DNA from 3 places in the Streptomyces sp. NPDC004667 genome. Region 3 is predicted to be linked to each of the others. Evidence: riboswitches for the same ligand, from Rfam matches in the RefSeq annotation. Region 3 holds a riboswitch; each other region holds the start of a gene.
The links. A riboswitch is a leader RNA that binds a small molecule or an ion and turns the genes downstream of it on or off. The one in region 3 is predicted to bind thiamine pyrophosphate.
Positions count from the first base shown of each region.

Region 1: it holds a riboswitch for thiamine pyrophosphate, as region 3 does, so the genes downstream of both, thiO (glycine oxidase ThiO) here and ABZW32_RS25900 (thiamine ABC transporter substrate-binding protein) in region 3, are expected to answer to the same signal.
Region 2: it holds a riboswitch for thiamine pyrophosphate, as region 3 does, so the genes downstream of both, thiC (phosphomethylpyrimidine synthase ThiC) here and ABZW32_RS25900 (thiamine ABC transporter substrate-binding protein) in region 3, are expected to answer to the same signal.

Region 1 covers NZ_JBEXKC010000024.1:205-4,477, forward strand. Annotated here, with positions in the region: gene ABZW32_RS15925 (Rv2175c family DNA-binding protein) at 1-305, opposite strand, end outside; gene ABZW32_RS15930 (FAD-dependent oxidoreductase) at 545-1,777, opposite strand; TPP riboswitch at 1,890-2,002, shown strand; gene thiO (glycine oxidase ThiO) at 2,000-3,196, shown strand; gene thiS (sulfur carrier protein ThiS) at 3,193-3,393, shown strand; gene ABZW32_RS15945 (thiazole synthase) at 3,399-4,193, shown strand.
Region 2 covers NZ_JBEXKC010000008.1:119,594-123,866, forward strand. Annotated here, with positions in the region: gene ABZW32_RS06990 (aldo/keto reductase) at 1-559, opposite strand, end outside; gene thiC (phosphomethylpyrimidine synthase ThiC) at 735-2,522, opposite strand; TPP riboswitch at 2,517-2,661, opposite strand; gene ABZW32_RS07000 (YibE/F family protein) at 2,734-4,128, shown strand; gene ABZW32_RS07005 (SsgA family sporulation/cell division regulator) at 4,141-4,273, opposite strand, start outside.
Region 3 covers NZ_JBEXKC010000052.1:35,425-39,697, reverse strand. Annotated here, with positions in the region: gene ABZW32_RS25905 (iron ABC transporter permease) at 1-662, opposite strand, end outside; gene ABZW32_RS25900 (thiamine ABC transporter substrate-binding protein) at 719-1,816, opposite strand; TPP riboswitch at 1,902-2,011, opposite strand; gene rlmN (23S rRNA (adenine(2503)-C(2))-methyltransferase RlmN) at 2,070-3,182, opposite strand; gene ABZW32_RS25890 (phosphatidate cytidylyltransferase) at 3,276-4,273, opposite strand, start outside.

The DNA.
Region 1 (4,273 bases), on a different contig from region 3:
TGAGCGGGGGTGCCCGGCAGGGTGGGGTCCGCGGTGAACATCCACTCCAGGATCTCCTCGTCGGAGAAGCCGTCGTCGCGCAGCACGGTCAGCAGGCCGACCAGGCCCTTGACGATCTTGTCGCCGTCGATGAAGGGGGCGGGCACCTGGAGGGAGCGGTTCTCGCCGCGGCGCACGGCGAGCAGCTGACCTTCCTTGACCAGCTGGCGGACCCGGGTCACTTCGATGTCGAGCATCTCCGCGATGTCGGGGAGGTACAGCCAGGCGGGGACAAGGGCATCGATCTTTGCGTCAATCTCGGTCACGGGGACAAGCCTGCCATCTCGGACCGACAGCCGGTACCCGAGCCACCCCGTCCGGGGACGGGGCGGGCCGGGCGCGCGGTCCGCGCGGGGGCCGGCGCGGCGTCCGCGCCGAGGGCGTCGCGGCGGGTCGGGGCCGGGTGGAGCGGCGGTGGAGGCGCGGCGGAGGCGTCCGGGAACGCGTACCGGGGAGACCGTCCGGGCTCCGCGGGGGCCCTGCGGGGGGCCGCGGGGGGGCCGCGTCAGGCGGTGGCGGACTTCAGCGGGACGTCCGGGTCCGCGACCCTGTCCGGGTCTGCGGGGACGGCCGATTCGATCAGCCTGCGGCCCTGCGCCAGGTCGCGGGGGCGGCCCACGGCCAGGACGGCGACCAGCGCGCCCTCCCTCAGCCAGCACACCGACCAGGTGGCGTCGTCCGGGGAGCCCCGCCAGAGCAGGGTGTCGGCGCCGCCGTGGTGGCCCGCGTACTGCACGAAGCGGCCGAACTGCTCGGACCAGAAGTACGGGACGGGGTCGTAGGCCTGGACGGGCTCCCCCGCGACGATGTTCGCCGCGACCGCCCGGGGGCCCTGGAGGGCGTTGTCCCAGTGGTGGACCAGCAGCCGGGCCCCGTAGCGGGCGGAGGGGAAGGAGGAGCAGTCGCCCACCGCGTACACCCCGGGCACCGAGGTGCGCAGGTACGCGTCGGCGGTGATCGAGCCGTCGGGGCCGCGCTCGATCCCGGTGCCGTCCAGCCAGCCCGTGGCGGGCCGGGCTCCGATGCCGACGACCACCGCCCCCGCCGCCAGCTCCCGGCCGTCGGCGAGCCGGACCAGCCCCTCCTCGATCCCGGCCACGGCGGCCCCGGTGATCAGGGTGGCCCCGGCCTCGGCGTACCACCGGGCCATCGGGGCGGCCACCTCGGCGGGCAGGGCCCCGGCCAGGACCCGGTCCGCGGCCTCGACCACCGTGACGGCGCAGCCGGCCCCGCGGGCCGCGGTGGCGAACTCGGCGCCGATCCAGCCGGCCCCGACCACCACGAGGTCGTGGGCCGCCGCCAGGACGGGGCGCAGCCGGGCGGCGTCGTCGAGGGTGCGCAGCAGGTGCACGCCCGGGACGCCGGAGGAGCCGGGCAGGGTCAGCGGTTCGGCTCCGGTGGCCAGGACCAGGACCTCGTAGGGGACGGGTCCGGCCGGGGTGTCGAGCTCGTGCGCCGCGGGCCGTACGCCGGTGACCTCGGTGCCCAGGCGCAGGTCGATGCGGAGTTCCTCGAAGTCCACGTCGAAGGCCACGTCGAAGGCGGCCTCCTCGGCCTTGCCGAGCAGCACCGCCTTGGACAGCGGGGGCCGGTCGTAGGGCTGGTGGGGTTCGGCGCCCAGGAGGGTCACGGGGCCGGTGAAGCCCTGTTCGCGCAGGGCCACGGCGGTCTGCACGCCGGCCATTCCGGCGCCGACGATCACGACACCGGGCTTCGTCTGTTGCGTCTGCTCGCTCACCCGCCCCAGCCTAGTGAACTGACGGTCCGTCAGGAACAGGGGGCGGGGAAGTACGGGCGGGCGCCGGGGAGGCAGCCTTACCCGCCACCCCCGCCGGGGTTAGTCTGGCCACCGTACCTATCGCGGGAGTCCGGGCGCACCGGGCTGAGAGGGAGGCTGGCCGGCCTCCGACCGTACGAACCTGATCCGGGTCATGCCGGCGAAGGGAGGGGCTGGACGCCCATGCACTCATCTCGGAAGGGATCCGCGGGAACCGCGGGATCCACCGGATCCGACGTCCTCGTCATCGGGGGCGGGATCATCGGCCTGGTCACCGCCTGGCGGGCGGCCCGGCGCGGGCTGCGCACCGTACTGGCCGACCCGGACCCCGGCGGGGGCGCCGCCCGGGTCGCGGCGGGCATGCTCGCCGCCGTCACCGAACTGCACTACGGCGAGGAGACCCTGCTCGGGCTCAACGTTGCCTCCGCCGCCCGCTACCCGCAGTTCGCCGCCGAGCTGGCCGAAGCCAGCGGCGGCCTGGACATCGGCTACCGGGCCTGCGGCACCCTCGCCGTCGCCCTCGACGCCGACGACCGCCTCCACCTGCGGGAGCTCCACGCCCTGCAGCGCCGTTGCGGCCTGGAGTCGCAGTGGCTCACCGGCCGCGAGTGCCGCCGCCTGGAGCCGATGCTGGCCCCGGGGGTACGCGGGGGGCTGCGCGTCGACGGGGACCACCAGGTGGACCCGCGGCGGCTCGCGGCCGCCCTGCTGGCCGCCTGCGAGCGCGCCGGGGTGGGCGTCCACCGGACGGCCGCCACCCGGCTGCTGACCGGGGCCGACCGCGCGCTGGGCGCCGTACTGGAGGACGGCACGGAGCTGCGCGCCGACCAGGTCGTGCTCGCGGCGGGCTCCCTGAGCGGGCGGCTGGAGGGGGTGCCGCCGGAGGTGGCGGTGCCGGTGCGGCCGGTGAAGGGCCAGGTGCTGCGGCTGTCGGTGCCGCCGGCGTACGCGCCGTTCCTGTCGCGGACCGTACGGGCCGTCGTGCGCGGCAGCCACGTCTACCTGGTGCCCCGCGAGAACGGCGAGCTGGTCGTCGGAGCCACCAGCGAGGAACTCGGCTGGGACACCACCGTCACCGCGGGCGGGGTCTACGAGCTGCTGCGCGACGCCCACGAGCTGGTCCCCGGGATCACCGAGCTCCCCCTGGTCGAGACCCGGGCCGGACTGCGCCCCGGCTCCCCCGACAACGCGCCGCTGCTGGGCCCGACCGACCTGCCCGGACTGCACCTGGCCACCGGGCACTACCGCAACGGGGTGCTGCTGACCCCGCTCACCGGCGACGTGATGGCGGAGCTCCTGGCCACCGGCACCGTGCCGGAGGTCGCCCGCCCCTTCAGCCCCCGCCGCTTCTCCACCACGCGTCAGGAGACCTACGCATGACCATCTCCGTCAACGGCGAGCCGCGCGAGATCGCGGCCGGCACCACCCTCGACGCGGTGGTGGCCACCCTGACCCGGGCGCCCAAGGGCGTCGCCGCCGCCCTCAACGAGACCGTCGTCCCGCGCGGCCAGTGGCCGCACACCCCGGTGGGCGACGGCGACCGCGTCGAGGTCCTCACCGCCGTGCAGGGGGGCTGAGCACCATGGCCGACGACCTCTTCACCCTCGGCGGACGGACCTTCTCCTCCCGCCTGATCATGGGCACGGGCGGGGCCCCGAGCCTGGACGTCCTCGAACGCTCCCTGGTCGCCTCCGGCACCGAGCTGACCACGGTGGCCATGCGCCGCCTGGACCCGACGGTGCAGGGCTCGGTCCTGTCCGTCCTCGACCGGCTCGGCATCGCGGTCCTGCCGAACACGGCGGGCTGCTTCACCGCGGGCGAGGCCGTGCTCACCGCCCGGCTGGCGCGGGAGGCCCTCGGCACCGACTGGATCAAGCTGGAGGTCGTCGCCGACGAGCGCACCCTCCTGCCCGACGGCGTCGAGCTGCTGGACGCCGCCGAGGTCCTGGTCGACGAGGGCTTCACCGTCCTGCCGTACACCAACGACGACCCGGTCCTCGCACGGAAGCTGGAGGACGTGGGCTGCGCGGCGATCATGCCGCTGGGCTCCCCCATCGGTTCGGGGCTCGGCATCCGCAACCCGCACAACTTCGAGCTGATCACGGAGCGGGCCGGGGTGCCGGTGATCCTGGACGCCGGGGCCGGCACCGCCTCCGACGCCGCCCTCGCGATGGAGCTCGGCTGCGCGGCGGTGATGCTGGCCTCGGCGGTCACCCGCGCGCAGGCGCCCGTCCTGATGGCGGCCGCCATGCGGGACGCCGTCACGGCGGGCCGCCTCGCCTTCCGCGCCGGCCGCATCCCCCAACGCCGCTTCGCCGAAGCCTCCTCCCCCACGGAGGGCCGCGCCACCCTCGACCCGGAACGCCCGGCGTTCTGAGGGGGTCGGGGGGCTGCCCACCCGCCCCCTGGTCTGCGGGTCGGGGGTCGGGTGGGGAGCGGGGTCCCCACCCGACCCCG
Region 2 (4,273 bases), on a different contig from region 3:
TCCCCCGCGCCAGGATCGAGTACGGCGGCTGCTCGGTCCGGAAGCGGTGCAGCGCCCGCCGCTCGGCGACGTGATGGGCCTCGACCAGTTCCTCGGCGGGGAAGGTCGAACACCCGAAGGAGCGGATCTTCCCCGCCGTGACGAGGTCGCCGAGGACGGACAGCGTCTCCTCGACATCGGTCGTGTGGTCCGGGCGGTGCACCTGGTAGAGGTCGATCCAGTCGGTGTCCAGCCGCCGCAGGCTGTCCTCCACGGCACGGACGATCCAACGCCGTGAATTGCCGCTGCGGTTGCGCCCCTCTCCCATCTGGAAGTGGACCTTCGTGGCGAGCACGACGTCGTCGCGCCGCCCCTTGAGCGCCTTGCCGACGATCACCTCGGACTCTCCGGCGGAGTACATGTCCGCGGTGTCGACGAAGTTGATGCCCAGGTCGAGCGCGGCGTGGATGATCCGCCCGCACTCCTCGTGATCGGGGTTCCCCACGGCCCCGAACATCATCGTTCCGAGGCAGTGCGCACTCACCTCGATGCCGGTCCCACCCAGATTTCGGTATCGCATGGTCATGCGCCCGCACTCTAGGAGTTGGAGCGCACTTCAAGGCAAGACCATTCCGCCGGTCAACCGCACACGGCTTTCCGGTCACCCCCGCTCCCGGTCCCGCCGGACCGGGACGGGACGGGCCCGCGACTCCCCCCATGGGTCGCGGGTCCGTCGACGTCCGGGGTGCCCCGGGTCAGTCCGCCAGGGGGAGGTAGACCCGGTTGCCGGCGGCGGCGAACTCGGCGGACTTCTCCGCCATGCCCGCCTGGATCTCCTCGGCCTTCAGGTCACCGCCGTGCTCGCGGCGGATGTCCTGGGAGATCTTCATGGAACAGAACTTCGGACCGCACATGGAGCAGAAGTGCGCGGTCTTCGCGGGCTCGGCCGGAAGGGTCTCGTCGTGGAACTCGCGGGCCGTGTCCGGGTCGAGGGCCAGGTTGAACTGGTCCTCCCAGCGGAACTCGAACCGCGCGTCCGACAGGGCGTCGTCCCATTCCTGGGCGCCCGGGTGGCCCTTGGCCAGGTCCGCGGCGTGAGCGGCGATCTTGTAGGTGATCACACCGGTCTTCACGTCGTCCCGGTTCGGGAGGCCCAGGTGCTCCTTGGGCGTGACGTAGCAGAGCATCGCGGTGCCCCACCAAGCGATCATCGCGGCGCCGATGCCCGAGGTGATGTGGTCGTACGCGGGCGCGACGTCCGTGGTCAGCGGGCCGAGCGTGTAGAACGGCGCCTCCTCGCAGATCTCCTGCTGGAGGTCGATGTTCTCCTTGATCTTGTGCATCGGGACGTGGCCCGGGCCCTCGATCATGGTCTGCACGTTGTGCCGCTTGGCGATCGTGTTCAGCTCGCCCAGCGTCTTCAGCTCGGCGAACTGCGCCGCGTCGTTGGCGTCCGCGATCGAGCCGGGACGCAGACCGTCGCCCAGCGAGTACGTGACGTCGTACGTCGCGAGGATCTCGCAGAGCTCCTCGAAGTTCGTGTAGAGGAAGTTCTCCTTGTGGTGCGCCAGGCACCACGCGGCCATGATCGAGCCACCGCGCGAGACGATGCCGGTCTTGCGACGGGCGGTCAGCGGCACGTAGGGCAGCAGCACGCCGGCGTGGACCGTCATGTAGTCGACGCCCTGCTCGGCCTGCTCGATGACCGTGTCCTTGTAGATCTCCCAGGTCAGGTCCTCGGCACGGCCGTCGACCTTCTCCAGCGCCTGGTAGAGCGGCACGGTCCCGATCGGGACGGGGGAGTTGCGCAGGACCCACTCGCGCGTGGTGTGGATGTTGCGGCCGGTCGAGAGGTCCATGACCGTGTCGGCGCCCCACTTGGTCGCCCAGGTCATCTTGTCGACCTCCTCCTCGATGGAGGAGGTGACCGCGGAGTTGCCGATGTTGGCGTTGACCTTCACCAGGAACCGCTTGCCGATGATCATCGGCTCGATCTCCGGGTGGTTCACGTTGGCCGGAAGCACGGCACGACCTGCTGCGATCTCCTCGCGGACGACCTCGGGGGAGACGTTCTCGCGGATCGCGACGTACTCCATCTCCGGGGTGATCTCGCCCCGGCGGGCGTACGCGAGCTGGGTGACGGCGGCGCCGCCACGGCCGCGGCGGGGCTGGCGGGGCCGGCCCGGGAAGACGGCGTCGAGGTTCTTGAGTCCGCCGCGCGGCGAGGTGTGCTTGATGCCGTCGTCCTCGGGGCGCACGGGACGTCCCGCGTACTCCTCGGTGTCGCCGCGGCCGATGATCCAGTTCTCGCGCAGGGGCGGCAGGCCCCGGCGCACGTCGGTCTCGATCTGCGGGTCGGTGTACGGCCCGGACGTGTCGTAGAGCGTGACGTCCTTGCCGTTGGTGAGGTGGACCTGGCGGACCGGCACCCGGATGTCCGGGCGGGAGCCCGCCAGGTATCCCTTGTGCCAGCCGGGCTGGCGCTCGGTCTGGCCGTCGGCGTCCTGGCTGACGGCAGGCGTGCGTGCGTCCTGAATGGTCATGAGACCTGATCTCCCTACGCCGGCATTACCCGGTAACAGGTTCGGCGGTCGACGCAGCCTCTTCCCGTACGCATTTTCATGCGCGTACGGTGATCAGCGCCCTCTCAGCCCGGTGCTCCGAGCTCCCGCGTTGTGCAAAGTAGCCCCCACGCTAGCGTCATCTGTGGCGTGCTGAACAGTGGGCCCCCTCATCTCTTGCGATGATCTGCCGGTGACGTCCTTGCCGCAGCCCCCCACCACGCCCACGGACCCCCACGGCCACACCGGTCACGAACATGCCTCCCACGGGCATGCGACCGGCGCCTCCCACGGCGGCCACGGTCACAGCCATGGACACGGGCCGGCGGCACCGGTCTCCAAGCACCTGCGCAAGGTGATCGCCGCCGTGCTGATCCCCTTCGCCGCAGCCGTCTTCGTCGGCATGGCCGTGCTCTGGCCGGGCGGGGCCCCCGCCCACCAGCGCACCGGAGTCGGCTTCGACCGCCAGACCCAACAAGGCATGGTCGTTGCCTTGGCAAAGGTCGACTGCAAATCAGTGAACGCCTCGCAGGTGCCGCCCACCGGCGACACCTCCACCCCCGAGGGCCGCGAGGCCCAGGCCGCGCAGACCGGGGAGTGCAAGAAGGCGACGGTCGAGGTCGCCAGTGGACCGGACAAGGGCCGGGCGTTCTTCGAGATCGTCCAGCCCGGCGCCCCGCGGCAGTTGGAGAAGGGCCAGGAGGTGGTGGTCGCGTACGCCCCGGACGCGCCGCGGGACCTCCAGTACTCCGTCGTCGACGTGAACCGCAAGCTGCCCCTGGCCCTACTGGCCGGGATCTTCGCACTCGCGGTCGTGGTGGTCGGGCGGATGCGCGGGGTGTTCGCGCTGGTCGCCCTGGTGGTGAGCTTCGCGATCCTGACGCTGTTCATCCTGCCGGCGATCCTCCAGGGCTCGAACCCCCTGCTCGTCGCCGTCATCGGAGCCAGCGCGATCATGCTGATCGCCCTCTACATGTGCCACGGCCTGACGGCGAGGACCTCGGTAGCCGTCCTCGGCACCCTCGCCTCGCTGCTGCTGATCGGGCTGCTGGGCTCGCTCTTCATCGACTGGGCCTTCCTGAGCGGCAACACGGACGACAACACCGGGCTGATCCACGGCCTCTACCCGCACATCGACATGAGCGGTTTGCTGCTCGCGGGCGTGATCATCGGCTCGCTCGGCGTCCTCGACGACGTGACCGTGACGCAGACCTCGGCAGTCTGGGAACTCCACCAGGCCGACCCGGGTATGGGCCCGCGCGGCCTGTACCGGGCGGCCATCCGGATCGGCCGCGACCACATCGCCTCGGTCGTCAACACCCTGGTGCTGGCCTACGCGGGCGCCGCACTGCCCCTGCTGCTGCTGTTCTCGATCGCGAACAGCAGCATGGGATCGGTGGCCAACAGCGAGCTGGTCGCGGAGGAGATCGTCCGCACCCTCGTGGGCTCCATCGGGCTCGTGGCCTCCGTCCCCGTCACCACCGCGCTCGCCGCCCTGGTGGTTTCCGCCGACCGGACGGGCTCGCCGGCCGCCGCCGTGGTCCCGCAGCCCGCCCGCGGCGGCCGGGGGCGTCGGCGCAAGCGCTGAGGGAACGCCGGGTCAGCCCGCGTTCTGCTCGTTCTGGCGGGCCTCGGCGAGGATCTTGCCGAGCTCCTCGTCGAGGCTCTCCTCGAAGTCGCCGAGGTTGCGTTCCTGACCGAGCGGAACCAGCCGGTCCGTGCGGTCGAGGAAG
Region 3 (4,273 bases):
TGCGCGGTCTGCCGGTAGACCTCCACCTCCAGCGTGGAGTACGCGGGCCCGCCCAGGATCTGCACGACGCCGAAGGAGGTGAAGGTGAACAGGAACACCATCAGCGAAGCCGCGGCCACCGCCGGGCCCAGCGCGGGCAGCGTCACCCGCCGCCAGGCGGCGAACCGTCCCGCGCCCAGGACCCGGGCGGCCTCCTCCTGGCGCGGGTCCAGCTGGGCCCACAGCCCGCCGACCGTCCGGACGACGACGGCGTAGTTGAAGAAGACGTGGGCGAGCAGGATCGCCCAGACGGTGGTGTCCAGCCGGACGCCCCACAGTTCGTCGAGCAGTCCGCCCCGCCCCACCAACGCCAGGAAGGCCGATCCGACCACCACGGTGGGCAGCACGAACGGCACGGTGACCAGCGCCCGCAGCAGCTGTTTGCCGGGGAACTCGAAGCGCGCGAAGACGTACGCGGCGGGAAGGGCGATGAGCAGGGTGAGGACGGTGGAGGCGAACGCCTGCCACGTGGTGAACCACAGGACGCCCGCGATGTCGGGCCTGGCCAGGACCTCGCCGACGCGCCCGAACTGCCAGCCCTCGTCCGTCTTCAGCCCGCGCCCCACAATCGCGGCGACGGGATAGGCGAAGAACAGCCCGAAGAAGGCGAGCGGCACCGCCATCAGGGCGAACCTGACGGCGGTGGCGCGCCCGCCCTCCTTCGGGGAGGCGTCCCGCACTACTTCACGACGAGCGAGGACCATGCCTTGACCCACTGGTCACGGTTCTTGGCGATGGCGTCGGGGGCGACCGTCTCCGGCTTCTCGACGACCACGCCGTGCTTCGTGAACACCTCCGGCAGCTTCGCGTCCTTGATCACCGGGTTCACGAACATCTGGAGCGGCATGTCCTCCTGGAACTTCTTGCCCACCAGGAAGTCGATGAGCGCCTTGCCGCCCTCCTCGTTCTTCGCGCCCTTGAGCAGGCCCGCGAACTCGACCTGGCGGAAGCAGGTGCCGGTGGCCACGCCCGTGGGGGCCTCGGCCGGCTGCGGCTCGCCGTAGAGGACCTCGACCGGCGGGCTGGAGGCGTAGGAGACGACCAGCGGACGGTCGCCCTTGGCCTTCTTGCCGCCCGCGGAGCCGGAGAAGCGCTCGTTGTAGGCCTGCTCCCAGCCGTCGACGACCTCGACGCCGTTGGCCTTGAGCTTGCTCCAGTAGTCCTTCCAGCCGTCCTCGCCGTACTTGCCGACGGAGGCGAGGAGGAAGCCGAGGCCGGGCGAGGAGGTCGCGGCGTTCTCGGTGACCAGCAGGTTCTTGTACTCCGGCTTGGTCAGGTCGTCCAGCGTCTGCGGCGGGGCGATCTTCTTGTCGGCGAAGTAGGCCTTGTCGTAGTTGACGCAGATGTCACCCGAGTCGACCGGGGTGACACGGTGCTGCTGGTCGAGCACGAACTCCGGCTTGACCTGGTCCAGGCCCTTGGCCTGGTACGGGGTGAATATCCCGTTGTCGAGGGCGCGCGAGAGGAGCGTGTTGTCGACGCCGAAGAAGACGTCGCCGCGCGGGGAGCCCTTGGTGAGGATCTCCTGGTTCAGGGCGGCGCCCGCGTCGCCGGACTTCAGGACCTTGACGGTGTAGCCGCTCTGCTGCTCGAACTCCTTGAGGACCGTGTCGGTCACGTTGAAGGAGTCGTGGGAGACGAGGGTGATCGTCTTGGACTTCGGGGCGTCGCTCGCGCCCGCCGGCTTGTCCTTGGCGTCGCCGCCGCAGGCGCTGAGCGTGCCGACGCCCAGCGCGGCCACGAGCGCCGCGCCCGCGATCTTCTTGGTGGTGCTCACTGGTGAATTCCTCCTGGGATGTCCAGGAGAAGACGCGGCCCTGCCCGGCGCTCTGTGGGAGCGGACGCCGGGCAGGGCGCAACAGCTTGAGTGATGACCGAACTTCCTACCCCGAATGACCGGGGCGAGGTTCAGAGGGTCTGCGGATGACGGTTACCGCACTCTCAGCGCTGTGGCGCTCCCCTGTCGGAATGATGAAGTTGTCCGGCCACAGGGTACCTCGTGGCCGATTACGGGCGGTCGCGGCCGGAACCTAGCGCTCGGAGGCGGCCAGCTGGCCGCACGCGCCGTCGATCTCCTGGCCACGGGTGTCGCGTACGGTCACGGGCACGCCGTGCCGGGCGATGGCCTCGACGAAGGCCTTCTCGTCCTCGGGACGCGACGCGGTCCACTTCGAGCCCGGGGTCGGGTTCAGCGGGATCAGGTTGACGTGCACGCGCTTGCCCTTGAGCAGGCGGCCGAGGAGGTCACCGCGCCAGGCCTGGTCGTTGATGTCGCGGATCAGCGCGTACTCGATGGAGATGCGCCGGCCGGACTTCTCGGCGTACTCCCAGGCCGCGTCGAGGACCTCGCGGACCTTCCAGCGGGTGTTCACCGGGACCAGGGTGTCGCGCAGCTCGTCGTCCGGCGCGTGCAGCGAGACGGCGAGGCGGCACTTGAAGCCCTCGTCGGCGAAGCGCAGCATGGCCGGGACCAGGCCGACGGTGGAGACGGTGATGCCGCGCTGCGACAGGCCCAGGCCGTCGGGCTCCGGGTCGGTGAGGCGGCGGATGGCGCCGACGACCCGCTTGTAGTTGGCCAGCGGCTCGCCCATGCCCATGAAGACGATGTTGGAGAGCCGGGCCGGGCCACCGGGGACCTCGCCGTCGCGCAGCGCGCGCATGCCGTCGACGATCTGGTGCACGATCTCGGCCGTGGACAGGTTGCGGTCCAGGCCCGCCTGGCCGGTGGCGCAGAACGGGCAGTTCATGCCGCAGCCGGCCTGCGAGGAGATGCACATGGTCACCCGGTCGGGGTAGCGCATCAGCACGGACTCGACGAGCGTGCCGTCGTGCAGCTTCCACAGGGTCTTGCGGGTGGTGTCGTCGTCGCAGCTGATGTGCCGGACGACGTTCATCAGCTCCGGCAGCAGCTCCTGCTGGAGCTTCTCGCGCGACGCGGCGGGGATGTCGGTCCACTCGGCCGGGTCGTGCGCGTAGCGGGCGAAGTAGTGCTGGGAGAGCTGCTTGGCCCGGAACGGCTTCTCACCGATCGCGGCCACGGCCTCCCGGCGCTCGGCCGGGGTCAGGTCGGCGAGGTGCCGGGGCGGCTTCTTGGCCCCACGAGGGGCGACGAAGGTGAGCTCTCCCGGAACGGGGCGGGCCATGGCGGGTACTCCTTGTAAGACGAAAGGCGCGCCGCAGAAGCAGCGCGCCTTCCAAGAGTAACCGCCCGGCGTATCGCCCGGCTTTTTCGCAGGTCAGCCCGTGCCCACGAAGGCCGCCAGCAGCAGCCAGACGACCGGAGCGGTCGGCAGCAGCGAGTCGAGCCGGTCCATGATGCCGCCGTGGCCCGGGAGCAGGGTGCCCATGTCCTTGATGCCCAGGTCGCGCTTGATCATCGACTCGCCCAGGTCACCCAGGGTGGCGCTGACCGCGACAGCCAGGCCCAGCACCAGGCCCTGCCACCAGGCGCCGCCGTCGACCAGGAACTCCATGCACAGCGCGCCGGCCGCCATCGCGAAGGCCACCGCCCCGAAGAGTCCCTCGCGGGTCTTGCCGGGGCTGATGCGCGGGGCGAGCTTGGTCTTGCCGAAGCGCCAGCCGACCGCGTAGGCCCCCGTGTCGCTGACCACCGTCAGGACCAGGAAGGTCACCACCCGCTGGGGACCGTCGTCGGCGGTGAGCAGCATCGCGACGAACGTGGCCAGGAAGGGCACGTAGAACGCCGCGAAGACGCCCGCCGTGACGTCCTTGAGGTAGTCCTCGGGCGCTTCGGTCATCCGCCAGACGAGCACGGCCAGCGCCGTGAGCGCCATGGCCACCCAGGCGCCCTCGGCCCCCCGGACGTATCCGGCGATCACCATGGCCGCGCCGCCGACCGCGAGCGGGACGAGCGGGGCCTTGATGCCCTTCTTCTCCTGGAGCCGGGAGGTGAGCTCCCACAGGCCGACGACGACGGCGACGACGATCACACCGACGAAGACGGCCTTGACGATGAACAGCGAAGCGAAGATCACCGCGCCGAGGCCGACGCCGACCCCTATGGCGGCACGCAGATCCCGCCCCGCGCGCTTCTTCTGCGGCGGCGGGGAGGCGTCCTGCGGTACCTGCGAAGGCGGAGGCGGGGGGCTGGGCATGGGCTCCTGCGGCGGCGTCTCGGCGCGGAACGGGGGGCCGCCGAAGGCGGCGGCCCCCCGATCGCGTGCTTCCCGGTCGTCGAAATCACGGCCGGCGGCATCGGGCACGATGGACATGG